DNA from 3 places in the Pseudomonas sp. AC355 genome. Region 3 is predicted to be linked to each of the others. Evidence: predicted binding sites of a transcription regulator. Region 3 holds the regulator's gene; each other region holds the start of a gene.
The links. The regulator sigma-54, encoded in region 3, starts transcription at its own class of promoters, with help from an activator protein. The targets are predictions, from matches to a motif close to ANTGGCATNNANNTTGCTNT.
Positions count from the first base shown of each region.

Region 1: a site for sigma-54 is predicted at 1,777-1,796, ahead of glnK (P-II family nitrogen regulator). Genes of this name have one in related genera too.
Region 2: a site for sigma-54 is predicted at 1,855-1,874, ahead of ACZ0AI_RS23470 (CmpA/NrtA family ABC transporter substrate-binding protein). Genes of this name have one in related genera too.

Region 1 covers NZ_OZ409843.1:3,253,562-3,257,631, reverse strand. Annotated here, with positions in the region: gene ACZ0AI_RS15450 (YifB family Mg chelatase-like AAA ATPase) at 1-1,229, opposite strand, end outside; gene ACZ0AI_RS15445 (accessory factor UbiK family protein) at 1,316-1,588, opposite strand; gene glnK (P-II family nitrogen regulator) at 1,989-2,327, shown strand; gene ACZ0AI_RS15435 (ammonium transporter) at 2,368-3,684, shown strand; gene ACZ0AI_RS15430 (ammonium transporter) at 3,799-4,070, shown strand, end outside.
Region 2 covers NZ_OZ409843.1:5,042,526-5,046,595, reverse strand. Annotated here, with positions in the region: gene cobA (uroporphyrinogen-III C-methyltransferase) at 1-157, shown strand, start outside; gene ACZ0AI_RS23475 (nitrate- and nitrite sensing domain-containing protein) at 241-1,539, shown strand; gene ACZ0AI_RS23470 (CmpA/NrtA family ABC transporter substrate-binding protein) at 2,007-3,338, shown strand; gene ntrB (nitrate ABC transporter permease) at 3,354-4,070, shown strand, end outside.
Region 3 covers NZ_OZ409843.1:4,680,471-4,684,540, forward strand. Annotated here, with positions in the region: gene ptsN (PTS IIA-like nitrogen regulatory protein PtsN) at 17-481, opposite strand; gene hpf (ribosome hibernation-promoting factor, HPF/YfiA family) at 497-805, opposite strand; gene ACZ0AI_RS21760 (RNA polymerase factor sigma-54) at 889-2,397, opposite strand; gene lptB (LPS export ABC transporter ATP-binding protein) at 2,566-3,291, opposite strand; gene lptA (lipopolysaccharide transport periplasmic protein LptA) at 3,294-3,836, opposite strand; gene lptC (LPS export ABC transporter periplasmic protein LptC) at 3,823-4,070, opposite strand, start outside.

The DNA.
Region 1 (4,070 bases), 1.4 Mb from region 3:
CAGGCAGCCGCCGTTGCGCTGCTTTCACCACTGTCCGGCGGTGTGCTGAGCGCAGTGCTTTCCCGCGCAACGGTGATATGCAAGTCGATACGGTCGAGTAGTGGGCCAGACAGTTTGCCGCGGTAGCGCTGAATCTGTTCCGGGCTGCAGCGGCAGCGCCCGCTGGGGTCGCCCAGGAAACCACACGGGCAGGGATTCATGGCAGCGACGAGCTGGAAGCGGGCGGGGAAGCTGACTTTGTCGCGAGCTCGGGCTATCACGATCTGGCCGCTTTCGAGTGGCTCTCTAAGCACTTCAAGGACGCGTCTGTCGAATTCCGGCAGTTCATCCAAAAAAAGCACACCGTGGTGGGCGAGGGTGATTTCTCCGGGTTGAGGACGACTGCCGCCACCCACCAATGCCGGCCCCGATGCGCTGTGATGAGGGTGTCTAAATGGTCGTTGTGGCCAGCTCTGTAAAGGGGTGTGGCTGGCCACCGAGCGAATCGCTGCAACCTGTAGGGCCTCTTCCTCTGTCAGTGGTGGTAGCAAGCCGGGTAGGCGGCTCGCCAGTAGCGTTTTGCCCGTGCCGGGTGGCCCGCTCAGTAGCAGATTGTGGCCCCCGGCAGCGGCCACCAGAAGGGCACGCTTGGCAGCGGTTTGCCCTTGCACTTCGGCTAGGTCTGGATAAGGTTGAGTGTGGCGTAGCAGGCCCTGCGCCTGATAAGCGGCCAATGGCGTCTGGCCGTTCAGGTGCGCGACCAGCTCCAGAAGATGCCCTGCCGCCAGCACCGTCAGCCCGGATGCAAGGCTGGCCTCTTCGGCGTTTTCCTTGGGCACCACAAGGGTGCGCCCGGCTCCCCGGGCCGCCAGGGCCGCAGGCAGCACGCCTTGTACTGGGCGGATGGCGCCAGATAACGCCAGTTCGCCAAGGCATTCGAGTGGGGTCAGGGAGTCTGCTGGCAATTGTCCGCTGGCCGCCAGAATACCCAAGGCAATGGCCAGGTCGAAACGGCCTCCGTCCTTCGGTAAATCAGCCGGGGCCAGGTTCAGCGTGATACGGCGTGGCGGGAAATCCAGTGCGCAGTTGAGGATGGCACTGCGCACGCGATCCTTACTTTCCTTGACGGCCGCTTCCGGCAAACCGACCAGCGCAAGTGATGGCAGGCCGTTGGCCAAATGGGCTTCGACGGTAACAGCGGGGGCGTCTACGCCGACTTGGGCGCGGCTGTGGACTACGGCCAATGACATCGATCACTCCTTGATCTTTGGGGCTGCTGGCGCTGCTGTGCGAGCGCACTGAAGCTTCAACAGGTACTACTTATTTACCGCGTACGTTACTCGGCCGATGTTTGCTGTGCTGTCGTGTTGCGCGACTCGATTTCCGCGACCTTGGCTTCCAGAGCTTCAAGGCGTGCACGAGTGCGAGCCAGCACTACCATTTGGCTATCGAATTCTTCGCGGCTGACTAGATCCAGCTTGCTGAATGTGCTCTGCAATAGAGCCTTGAGCTGGCTCTCGATTTCGCTGCGTGGCAAGGGAGTATCGCCGCTGAGCAGGCGCGTGGCCTGGCTGCTAAGGGCGTCGAGCAGAGCTTTGGGTGGCAGCATAAGAACCTTCCGAAAACGAGTGTCGGCAGTGTAGCACGGCATTTTTGGGGGCTGCCTGAGGTGGGTGCACCAACTCTGTGCGTGTCGAGGGGTGGTGTGGCGCTGTTCTGGTGCGTCATCCGCTCGGGATGTTTCCAGGCAAACCTCTGTATGCCCGTAACATCCTGATAAGGAGGCGCTTTGCCGTTATTGGCAAGCTTTCTGCTTAGTCGCTACTGACCCATGCACCGATGCGGTTCGGTTGTATCGTGCGGGCGGGGAATGTTTCGCCGGGAGCAGTTGGTGGTATCGGATCAGCCTGTCTTGGCAACCGATGCATACAAAAGCCAGACACTGAGCTTAGACTTGCAGCGGGGTAAAAATTCCTGGGGCAAGTCCACCTTACACGGGAGAGAGTTTCATGAAACTAGTCACTGCCATCATCAAGCCGTTCAAGCTGGACGACGTCCGCGAGTCGCTGTCGGAAATCGGGGTGCAAGGCATCACCGTGACCGAAGTGAAAGGCTTCGGCCGTCAGAAGGGTCACACCGAGCTGTACCGCGGTGCCGAATATGTCGTCGATTTCCTGCCCAAGGTGAAGATCGACGTGGCCATCGCCGACGATCAGTTGGATCGTGTCATCGAAGCCATTACCAAAGCTGCCAACACCGGCAAGATCGGTGACGGCAAGATTTTCGTTGTAAACCTGGAACAGGCGATCCGCATCCGTACCGGCGAAACCGATACCGACGCGATCTAAGCTCCGCCCCCACCCCCAAAATCGTCCCAGGAGTTAAATCATGACTCTGCGAAAAGTCGCAGGGCTCGGAGCCCTTTCGTCCCTGTTTTTCCCCGGCATGGCCATGGCGCAGGAAGCGACGCTGAATTCCGGTGACACCGCCTGGATGCTGACCGCCACTGCCCTGGTGCTGTTCATGACCATTCCCGGCTTGGCGCTGTTCTATGCAGGTATGGTGCGTTCCAAGAACGTTCTGTCGGTCATGATGCAGTGCTTCGCCATCACCGCGTTGATGAGCCTCCTGTGGTTCGCCTACGGCTACAGCCTGGCGTTCGACACCACCGGGATGGAAGCCGGCGTGACCAACTTCAGCTCCTTCGTGGGCGGTTTGGGCAACATGTTCCTCGGCAACCTGACCAAAGAATCGCTGACCGCGGCCTTCCCGGAAAGCGTATTCGTCACCTTCCAGATGACCTTCGCCATCATCACCCCTGCACTGATCGTCGGTGCCTTCGCCGAGCGCATGAAGTTCTCGGCGATGCTGGTGTTCATGACCGTTTGGTTCACCCTCGTCTATGCGCCAATCGCGCACATGGTCTGGGGTGGCGACGGTGCCCTGATGTGGGACTGGGGCGTGCTGGACTTCGCTGGCGGCACCGTTGTGCACATCAACGCCGGTATCGCCGGTCTGGTGGCGTGCATCGTGCTGGGCAAGCGTAAGGGCTTCCCGAGCGTAGCCATGGCGCCGCACAACCTGGGCTATACCCTGATCGGTGCTGCGATGCTGTGGGTCGGCTGGTTCGGCTTCAACGCTGGCTCCGCTGCTGCCGCTGACCAGACCGCGGGTATGGCCATGCTGGTTACCCAGATCGCCACCGCCGCCGCTGCACTGAGCTGGATGTTCGCCGAGTGGGTCGCCCACGGCAAACCTAGCGCTCTGGGCATTGCCTCTGGTGTGGTTGCAGGCCTGGTCGCCATCACCCCTGCTGCCGGCACCGTCGGCCCGATGGGCGCGATGATCATCGGTCTGGCTTCCGGCGTGATCTGCTTCTTCTGTGCCACCAGCCTCAAGCGCAAACTGGGTTACGACGACTCCCTGGACGTCTTCGGCGTACATGGCGTGGGCGGCATCGTCGGTGCACTGCTGACCGGTATCTTCGCAGCGCCTGCCCTGGGCGGTTTCGGCGAAGTCGAGAACATCGGCCTGCAGCTGTGGATCCAGTTCAAAGGCGTTGCCTTCACCGTGATCTACACCGCCATCGTCACCTTCGTGATCCTCAAGGTCATCGATGTGGTCATGGGGCTGCGTGTCACCGAAGAAGAAGAGTCGGTCGGCCTCGACCTGGCTCAGCACAACGAGCGCGGTTACATCCTGTAAGTCTCAGGGGCTCGCCGCGTGTGGCGGGCCCAAAGCACACGGAGTGCGCCCGGAGCCAACCCGGGCGCCTCGACCGAACAGCGCACAGACAAGCGCGACGGCTAGAGGTGAAAAATGGACAACACAGCACTGACTGCTTTGCAGTACGGTTTCGATACTTTCTACTTTCTGATTTGCGGCGCCCTGGTGATGTGGATGGCCGCTGGTTTCGCCATGCTCGAAGCTGGCCTGGTGCGTGCCAAGAACACCACCGAAATCCTGACCAAGAACGTGGCCCTGTTCGCCATTGCCTGCGTCATGTATCTGCTGATCGGCTACTTCATCATGTATTCCAGCCCTGAAGGCGGCATCCTGCCGAGCTTCGGCTTTCTGATCGGCGACGAGAA
Region 2 (4,070 bases), 360 kb from region 3:
CTCGCTGCCGGATCAACGCGAGTGCCGCAGCACGCTGCTGGAAATGGCCGACGCTGCACTGGCATTCAAGCTGAAAAGCCCGGCCATTCTGGTCATCGGCGATGTGGTTGGCGCTGCCATGGATGCTGCGCGAGAACTTGAGGTACGCAGCGCCTGACCCCTTACGACAGTCCGGTCTATGCAACTGGACTGCTATTTGCACTGTTTTAGTTCAACCGTACTGCCTGAAAGACTGCCCTCATGCCTGACACCACCATGCCTGCCGCCCTGCGATTCATGCTCGCCGCCCGCCGCTGCGAGCTGCAGGGCCTGGAAAGCCTGTCCTTCACCTGCCAACTGGTGACCAATGTCAGTCAGTTGGTGCACCAGCTGCAGAAGGAACGGGGCTACTCCAACATCTATCTGGGCAACCAATCGAGCCATTATCTGCACCAACTTGACGCACACAGTGCCGAGTCAGCCGCCGTAGAGCGTCAGGTACACGAATGCTTCATGGCCATGGATACCGCTCAGGCCAATGCCGCGGATCGTGCCCGCCTGTTCAACCGCATCGCTTATGTCTTGCATGGTCTGGACGAACTGCCCGGCCTGCGCCGCCGCATCCGCGAGCTGCAGCCGACGCCACGCCTGGCCACCCAAGCCTTCACGCGGCTGATTGGCGGGTTGATGGCCGTGGTCTTCGAAGCCGCCGATACCGCAGTCGACCCAGGCATCACCCGGCTGCTGGTGGCCATGTTCAACTTCATGCAGGGCAAGGAGCTGGCCGGTCAGGAGCGCGCCGCGGGTGTCGAGGGCTTCTCGCGCGGGCATTTCGATGCCGAGTTGCAGGAGCGCCTGCAGCATCTCGAAGACGGCCAGGAGCGCTGCTTCGATGTGTTCAGCGAGTTCGCCGATGCAGAGGCGGGGGCCCTGTGGCAACAGATTCACAGCGGCGACACCGTCGCCCAGGTAATCAGCCTGCGCGGCATCGCCAAGCGCACGTCTGCCAATGCCACGGTCGATCCGAGCCTGTGTGAGCTGTGGTTCGAACTCAATACCCGACGCATCGACGCCATGAAGGAAGTGGAAAACCACCTCGCCAATCGCCTGCTGGAACACTGCCGCCGCAGCATCGCCGAAGCCCATGCTGACCTGGACAACCATCGCACGCTGCTCAAGCGTCTGGGGCAGATGGATGTTGGTAGCGATCAGGCGCTGCTGTTCAGCGTGCACAGCAGCACCCTGGACAGTGCATCTCAGGATTCGGTGGGCAACCACCTGACGCGCTCGGTGCTCGACCTGCTGCACGAACAGAACCAACGCCTGCAGCGAGTCAGTGACGAGCTCAAGGAAACCCGCGAAACCCTCAACGAACGCAAAGTGATCGAGCGGGCCAAGAAGCTGCTGATGAACGATTACCGGCTCAGTGAAGAAGATGCCTACGCACGCCTGCGCCAATCCGCTATGGAGCGCAGCATGCGCCTGGTCGACGTCGCCCAGAGCCTGCTCGCCTTCGCCGCCCGCAAGGCCCAGGAAAATCCGCGCAGCGACCGCGCCTGAATGAGCCTTACCGGCCCTGGGTATCGCTGCGCTCAACCACAGGCTACGACCCACTCCGCCCCTGTAGCCCAGCACTGAAAGGCGATGCCCGGGAAAAGTGCCTGCAATAAAGACTCTGGCATCCATGCACCTACGCCGCGCACGGCAAGCGATCGACGCCCCGCTGCTGTGCGGCGCCAGCCTCCGAACTGATCAGGCGCAGCCTCGAAGAAATCGTCCGGCACAGGCTGAAAACCTTTCCTGCTCAAGCAGTTAACGCAGATACACCAAGTACTCAAGGGCAGCTGTCAACCAGCCAGGCCACCGGTGCCAGCTACTGGCATGCAACCTGCTATGTCCGTAACAGGGAGGCAGGCTCTGCCCCTCCACAATCCAAATCCTGGACAACGGCGTCCACCCTCATACAGCCCGCGCGCTGCCATGAGAGTGACGCCGTTTTTTTATGCGTGCCTTTTGGGGAAAACGATATGGACGACAAGCCACGTACACTGCAGAGCATCGACGACAGTACCAATCAGCCACGTCGTACCTTCCTCAAACAATCCATGGGTCTGCTCGGCGGCAGCGCATTGATGAGCATGCTACCTGCGGGCCTGAGCAGTGCGGTATGGGCTGCGGGGAGCGACGGCCTGGAAACCACCAAGGCCAAGCTCGGCTTCATCGCCCTGACCGACGCCGCACCGTTGTTCGTGGCCGATGAACTGGGTCTGTTCGCCAAGCACGGCATGACCGGCGTAGAGGTGCTCAAGCAATCGTCGTGGGGCACCACCCGCGACAACCTGGTGCTCGGCGCCGGCAGTGGCGGCATCGATGGCGCCCATATCCTTACACCGATGCCCTACCTGATGGCCGCCGGTAAGGTGACCACCAACAATACCCCGCTGCCGATGTACATCCTCGCGCGCCTGAACCTCAACGGTCAGGGCATTTCCATCAGCAAGGAATACCAGGATCTAAAGCTTGGCACCGACGCCAGCGCCTTCAAGCAGGCCGTTGCCGCCAAGCAGGCAAAAGGCCAGAAGATTGCAGCGGCGATGACCTTCCCAGGCGGCACCCACGACCTGTGGCTGCGCTACTGGATGGCAGCTGGTGGGATCGAACCCAACAAGGATCTGCCGACGGTGGTCATCCCGCCACCGCAGATGGTCGCCAACATGAAGGTCGGCAGCATGGACGCCTTCTGCGTCGGTGAGCCATGGAACGCTCAGTTGATCAACCAGGGCATTGGCTACAGCGCGGTAACCACCGGCGAGCTGTGGGCCAACCACCCGGAAAAAGCCCTGTCGCTGCGCGCCGATTACGTCGACGCCAACCCCAACGCCACCCGTGCGCTGCTCAAGGCGGTGATGGAAGCGCAAATGTTCTGCGAAGCGGCGGAGAACAAGGAACAGGTCGCCGAGATCTGCGCCAAACGCCGCTGGATCGGCGCTCCCGCCAAGGATCTGCTGGCACGCTTGCAGGGCAACATCGATTACGGCAACGGCCGCGTGGTGGAAAACAGCCCGCACCTGATGCGCTTCTGGAGCGAGTTCGCCTCCTACCCCTTCCAGAGCCACGACCTGTGGTTCCTGACCGAAAACAAACGCTGGGGCTACCTGCCGAAGGACTTCGACAGCCAGGCACTGATCAACACCGTCAACCGCGAGGACATCTGGCGCCAGGCCGCCGCCGAGCTGGCGGTACCTGCCGAGCAGATTCCGCAATCCAAGTCGCGCGGCATCGAGACCTTCTTCGACGGCAAGACCTTCGACCCGCAGAACCCGCAAGCCTATCTCGACAACCTGTCCCTGAAGGCCTAACCGGAGGAACGCTCCATGAATGCGCCCGTAAAATCGCTGGCCCTGCCGGCTGGTGTCATCGCTCCAAGCTGGCTGAAACGACTGTCGACCACGCTGATGCAATCGGTACTGCCGCCGCTGGTGATCACCTCAGCACTGCTGCTGATCTGGCAATTGCTGTGCAGTGGCCCCACTGCATCGCTGCCGCCACCCAGCCAGGTCATCGAAGACACCTGGGAGCTGATCGTCAATCCGTTCTATGACAATGGCGGCACCGACGTCGGCATGGCCTGGCAACTGCTCGCCAGCCTCGAGCGGGTGGCCTACGGCTATGCCCTGGCAGTCGTGGTCGGTGTAGCGTTGGGCGTGCTGGTCGGCCAGTCGACCTGGGCCATGCGTGGTCTCGACCCGCTGTTCCAGATCCTCCGTACCGTGCCGCCGCTGGCCTGGTTGCCGCTGTCGCTGGCCGGCTTCAAAGACAGTCACCCATCGGCGCTGTTCGTGATTTTCATCACTGCCATCTGGCCGATCATCATCAATACCTCGGTGGGCATTCGCAACATCCCCGAGGACTACCGCAACGTCGCCAAAGTGCTGCGCCTCAATGGCCTGGAGTACTTCCAGAAGATCATGCTGCCTGCCGCCGCCCCCTACATCTTCTCAGGGCTGCGCATTGGCGTGGGGCTCTCCTGGCTGGCGATTATCGCAGCAGAGATGCTGATTGGTGGCGTGGGTATCGGCTTCTTCATCTGG
Region 3 (4,070 bases):
GGCTAATCCTGTAGGGCTATTGGCCGTTCTGCACGTTCACTACGGTCTGGTACAGCGATTCACTGTCTTGAGCCTGGCGCAGCCGCTCGCGAACGTCCTCGCGGTCGAACATGCTGGCGATCTGGCGCAGCAGTTCCAGGTGCTCATCGGTCGCTGCTTCGGGAACCAGCAGCACGAACAGCAAATCGACGGGCGCACCATCGATGGCGTCGAAGTCGACCGCAGCGTTGAGTTTCAGCAGTGCACTGATCGGTGAGCTGCAGCCGGGTAGGCGGCAGTGGGGAATGGCGATGCCATTGCCAAAACCGGTCGAACCGAGTTTTTCCCGGGCGATCAGGCTTTCATAGATGGTCTGGCCGTCGAGATCGGGCAGGTCGCTCGCGATCACGGCAGCTATCTGTTCGAGTACACGCTTTTTACTGCCGCCCGGCACGTTCACGAGGGAACGGCCGGGGGTCAGGATATTTTCAAGTCGGATCATAGGATAAGGACGAGGTCAGCGGGCCATTGCGCCCTGCTGGCGGTCGAGCTGTTTTTCCTTGTGCTTGATGAGTTGGCGGTCAAGTTTGTCGGTCAGTAGATCAATGGCAGCGTACATGTCTTCATGCTCGGCATTTGCCACCACTTCGCCTCCGGCGATATGCAAGGTAGCTTCGACTTTCTGCTTGAGCTTCTCGACCTCCAGGATGACCTGCACATTGGTGATCTTGTCGAAGTGCCGCTCGAGACGTCCGAGCTTTTCCTCGATGTAGCTGCGTAGTGCGTCTGTCACATCCAGCTGGTGCCCACTGATGTTGACTTGCATACCGCTTCTCCTTGTTGCCGTGTGTGAGTGGCAGGCGATAAAACCTGCCGCAGGAACACTGGGGCTTCTCTTACAAGGGCACCTTACATCAGTCGCTTGCGTTCGCTCGAAGGCGCTATACCGAGCGATTCACGGTACTTGGCGACTGTGCGGCGCGCCACTTGAATGCCCTGTGCTTCCAGTAAACCAGCGATCTTGCTATCGCTCAATGGCTTTTTCGCATTTTCCGCGGCGACCAGTTTTTTGATGATCGCGCGGATCGCGGTGGACGAACATTCGCCGCCTTCGGAGGTGCTGACGTGGCTGGAGAAGAAGTATTTCAGCTCGTAAATGCCACGCGGTGTATGCATGTACTTCTGGGTGGTGACGCGGGAAATGGTCGACTCATGCATGCCTACCGCTTCCGCGATGTCATGCAGTACCAGCGGCTTCATGGCTTCGTCGCCGTAGTCGAGGAAGCCGCGCTGATGCTCGACGATCTGCGTCGCGACCTTCATCAGGGTCTCGTTGCGACTCTGCAGGCTTTTGATGAACCAGCGTGCTTCCTGCAACTGATTGCGCATGAAGGTGTTGTCGGCGCTGGAGTCGGCGCGTTTCACGAAGCCTGCGTACTGCGCGTTGACGCGTAGGCGCGGCATGGCTTCCTGGTTGAGCTCCACCAGCCAGCGATCGTTGTGCTTGCGCACGATCACGTCAGGTACCACGTACTCGGGCTCGCTCGATTCGATCTGTGAGCCAGGACGCGGGTTGAGGCTTTGAATCAGCTCGATGACCGGGCGTAGCTCGTCTTCCTTGAGCTTCATGCGGCGCATCAACTGGCTGTAGTCGCGGCTGCCGAGCAGGTCTAGGTAGTCGCTGGTGAGGCGCTGAGCTTCGCTCAGCCAGGGTGTATTGGTCGGTAGCTGACGCAATTGCAGAAGCAGGCACTCGCGCAGGTCGCGGGCGGCGATGCCGGAAGGCTCGAACTGCTGGATGCGGTGTAGCACGGCTTCGACTTCATCGAGCTCGACATCGAGTTCGGGGTCGAAGGCGTCGGTAATTTCTTCGAGAGTTTCTTCGAGGTAGCCCTGAGCGTTGATGCAGTCGATCAGGGTAACGGCGATCAGGCGATCCTTGTCGGACATCGGCGCCAGGTTGAGTTGCCAAAGCATATGGCTCTGCAGGCTCTCGCCAGCGGAGGTGCGAGTGGTGAAGTCCCACTCGTCGTCGTCATTGCTTGGCAGGCTGCTGGCGCTGGTCTGGTAGACGTCTTCCCAGGCTGTGTCGACGGGTAGTTCGCTGGGGATGCGTTCACCCCAGTCGCCTTCTTCCAGATTGTCGACGGTCTGGGTGTTTTCCTGGAAGGTCGGCTCCTGAAATTTCTCTTCCTGAGCAGTCGCAGTGGTGGCACTTTCCGCGCCGTCGGCCATGGGATCCGAATTGTCGAAGTCGTCGCCCTCTTCCTGACGCTCGAGCATCGGGTTCGACTCCAGTGCCTCCTGGATCTCCTGTTGCAGATCGAGAGTCGACAGTTGGAGCAGGCGAATGGCTTGTTGCAGCTGCGGTGTCATCGTCAGCTGCTGGCCCATTTTCAGGACTAGCGATGGTTTCATTGCAGACCTTATCTGGCGTCTGTGCGCGATCCACGACAGGGCGCCAAAGCGCCACTAGGAAGCAAATTATATGCCTGAACACGAGTGGTTTGCCTAGAGCCCGTTACCATTTCATTACGACCATGTCGTGGGGTAACAGGCTCTGGATGCCCATCGGTGGGAAAACCGTTACAGGCGGAATTCGTGGCCCAGGTAGACTTCCTTTACCATCTGGTTGGCCAGGATCGCAGCGGAGTCGCCCTCGGCGATCAGTTGGCCGTCGCTGACGATATAGGCGGTCTCGCAGATATCCAGGGTTTCGCGCACATTGTGATCGGTGATCAGCACCCCAATGCCTTTGGCTTTGAGGTGGTGAATGATTTGCTTGATGTCACCGACCGAAATCGGGTCGACGCCGGCGAAGGGCTCGTCGAGAAGGATGAATTTCGGTGATGTTGCAAGGGCGCGGGCGATTTCTACACGGCGGCGCTCACCACCCGACAGGCTCATGCCCAGGTTGTCGCGAATGTGGGTGATGTGGAATTCCTGCAGTAGGCCCTCCAGTTCCTGCAGCCGCTGCGCGCGGCTCAGATCCTTGCGCGTTTCCAGGATCGCCATGATGTTATCGGACACACTGAGCTTGCGGAAGATCGACGCTTCCTGAGGCAGGTAGCCTATACCGGCGCGGGCGCGGCCGTGCATGGGCTGGTGGCTGACGTCGAGATCGTCGATCAGTACGCGGCCCTGATCGGCCTGAACCAGGCCGACGATCATGTAGAAGCAGGTGGTCTTGCCGGCGCCGTTGGGGCCGAGCAAGCCGACGATCTGCCCGCTGTCGATGCTCAGGCTTACGTCGCGAACGACCTGGCGACCTTTATAGCTTTTGGCCAGGTGCTGGGCTTTCAGAGTTGCCATCGTTATTGGCCCTGCTCAGCGGCGGGTTTTTTCTGCGGCTGGATCACCATGTCGATACGCGGGCGCGGCGTCGACACATTGGTGCCCGTGGCGCGGCCTGCATTGACGATCTGTCGCTGGGTGTCATAGACGATTTTCTCGCCTTCGAAGGTGTTGCCTTCCTGAACCACCTTGGCCTGGTCGATCAGTACGATGCGCTCATTGGCAGCAAAGTACTGGATGGTCAGGCCGTAAGCCTTGACGATCTGCTTGTCGGCCGAGGGCTTCTGCTCGTAATAGGCGGGTTTGCCCACCGAGGTGAACACATCGACCTCACCCTTTGCGTTCTGGGTGATGGTGACGGTGTCGCCAGTGATTTTCAGGGTGCCCTGAGTGATGACGACGTCGCCGCGATACACTGCAACGCCTTGTTTGTCGTCCAGCTCAGCACTGTCGGCCTGCACGCGGATCGGTTGATCACGGTCGCTCGGCAGAGCCCAGGCGCTTGCGCTTCCGAGCGTGGCGCCGAGGCTGAGAAGTAGGGGGAGGGTTTTAACGAACCTCATGCTGGCCTCTTACGTTGGACTGCAGGAGCATCCTGCCGTCATTCAAGTACGCTTTCATTCCTTGTGCCGTGGTCACCCCGTTGGCCGCGTCGATTCTAACGGCTTGCTGGGTCTGCGCATATTCCTTCTGTGGGAATACGGTCAGGCGGCTGGTGGTAAGTATAGTGGCGCGGCCCTTTTCGTCTGTGCGTTCCACCCGCACCTGGTCGATCAATTCGACCTCGTCGCCATCGG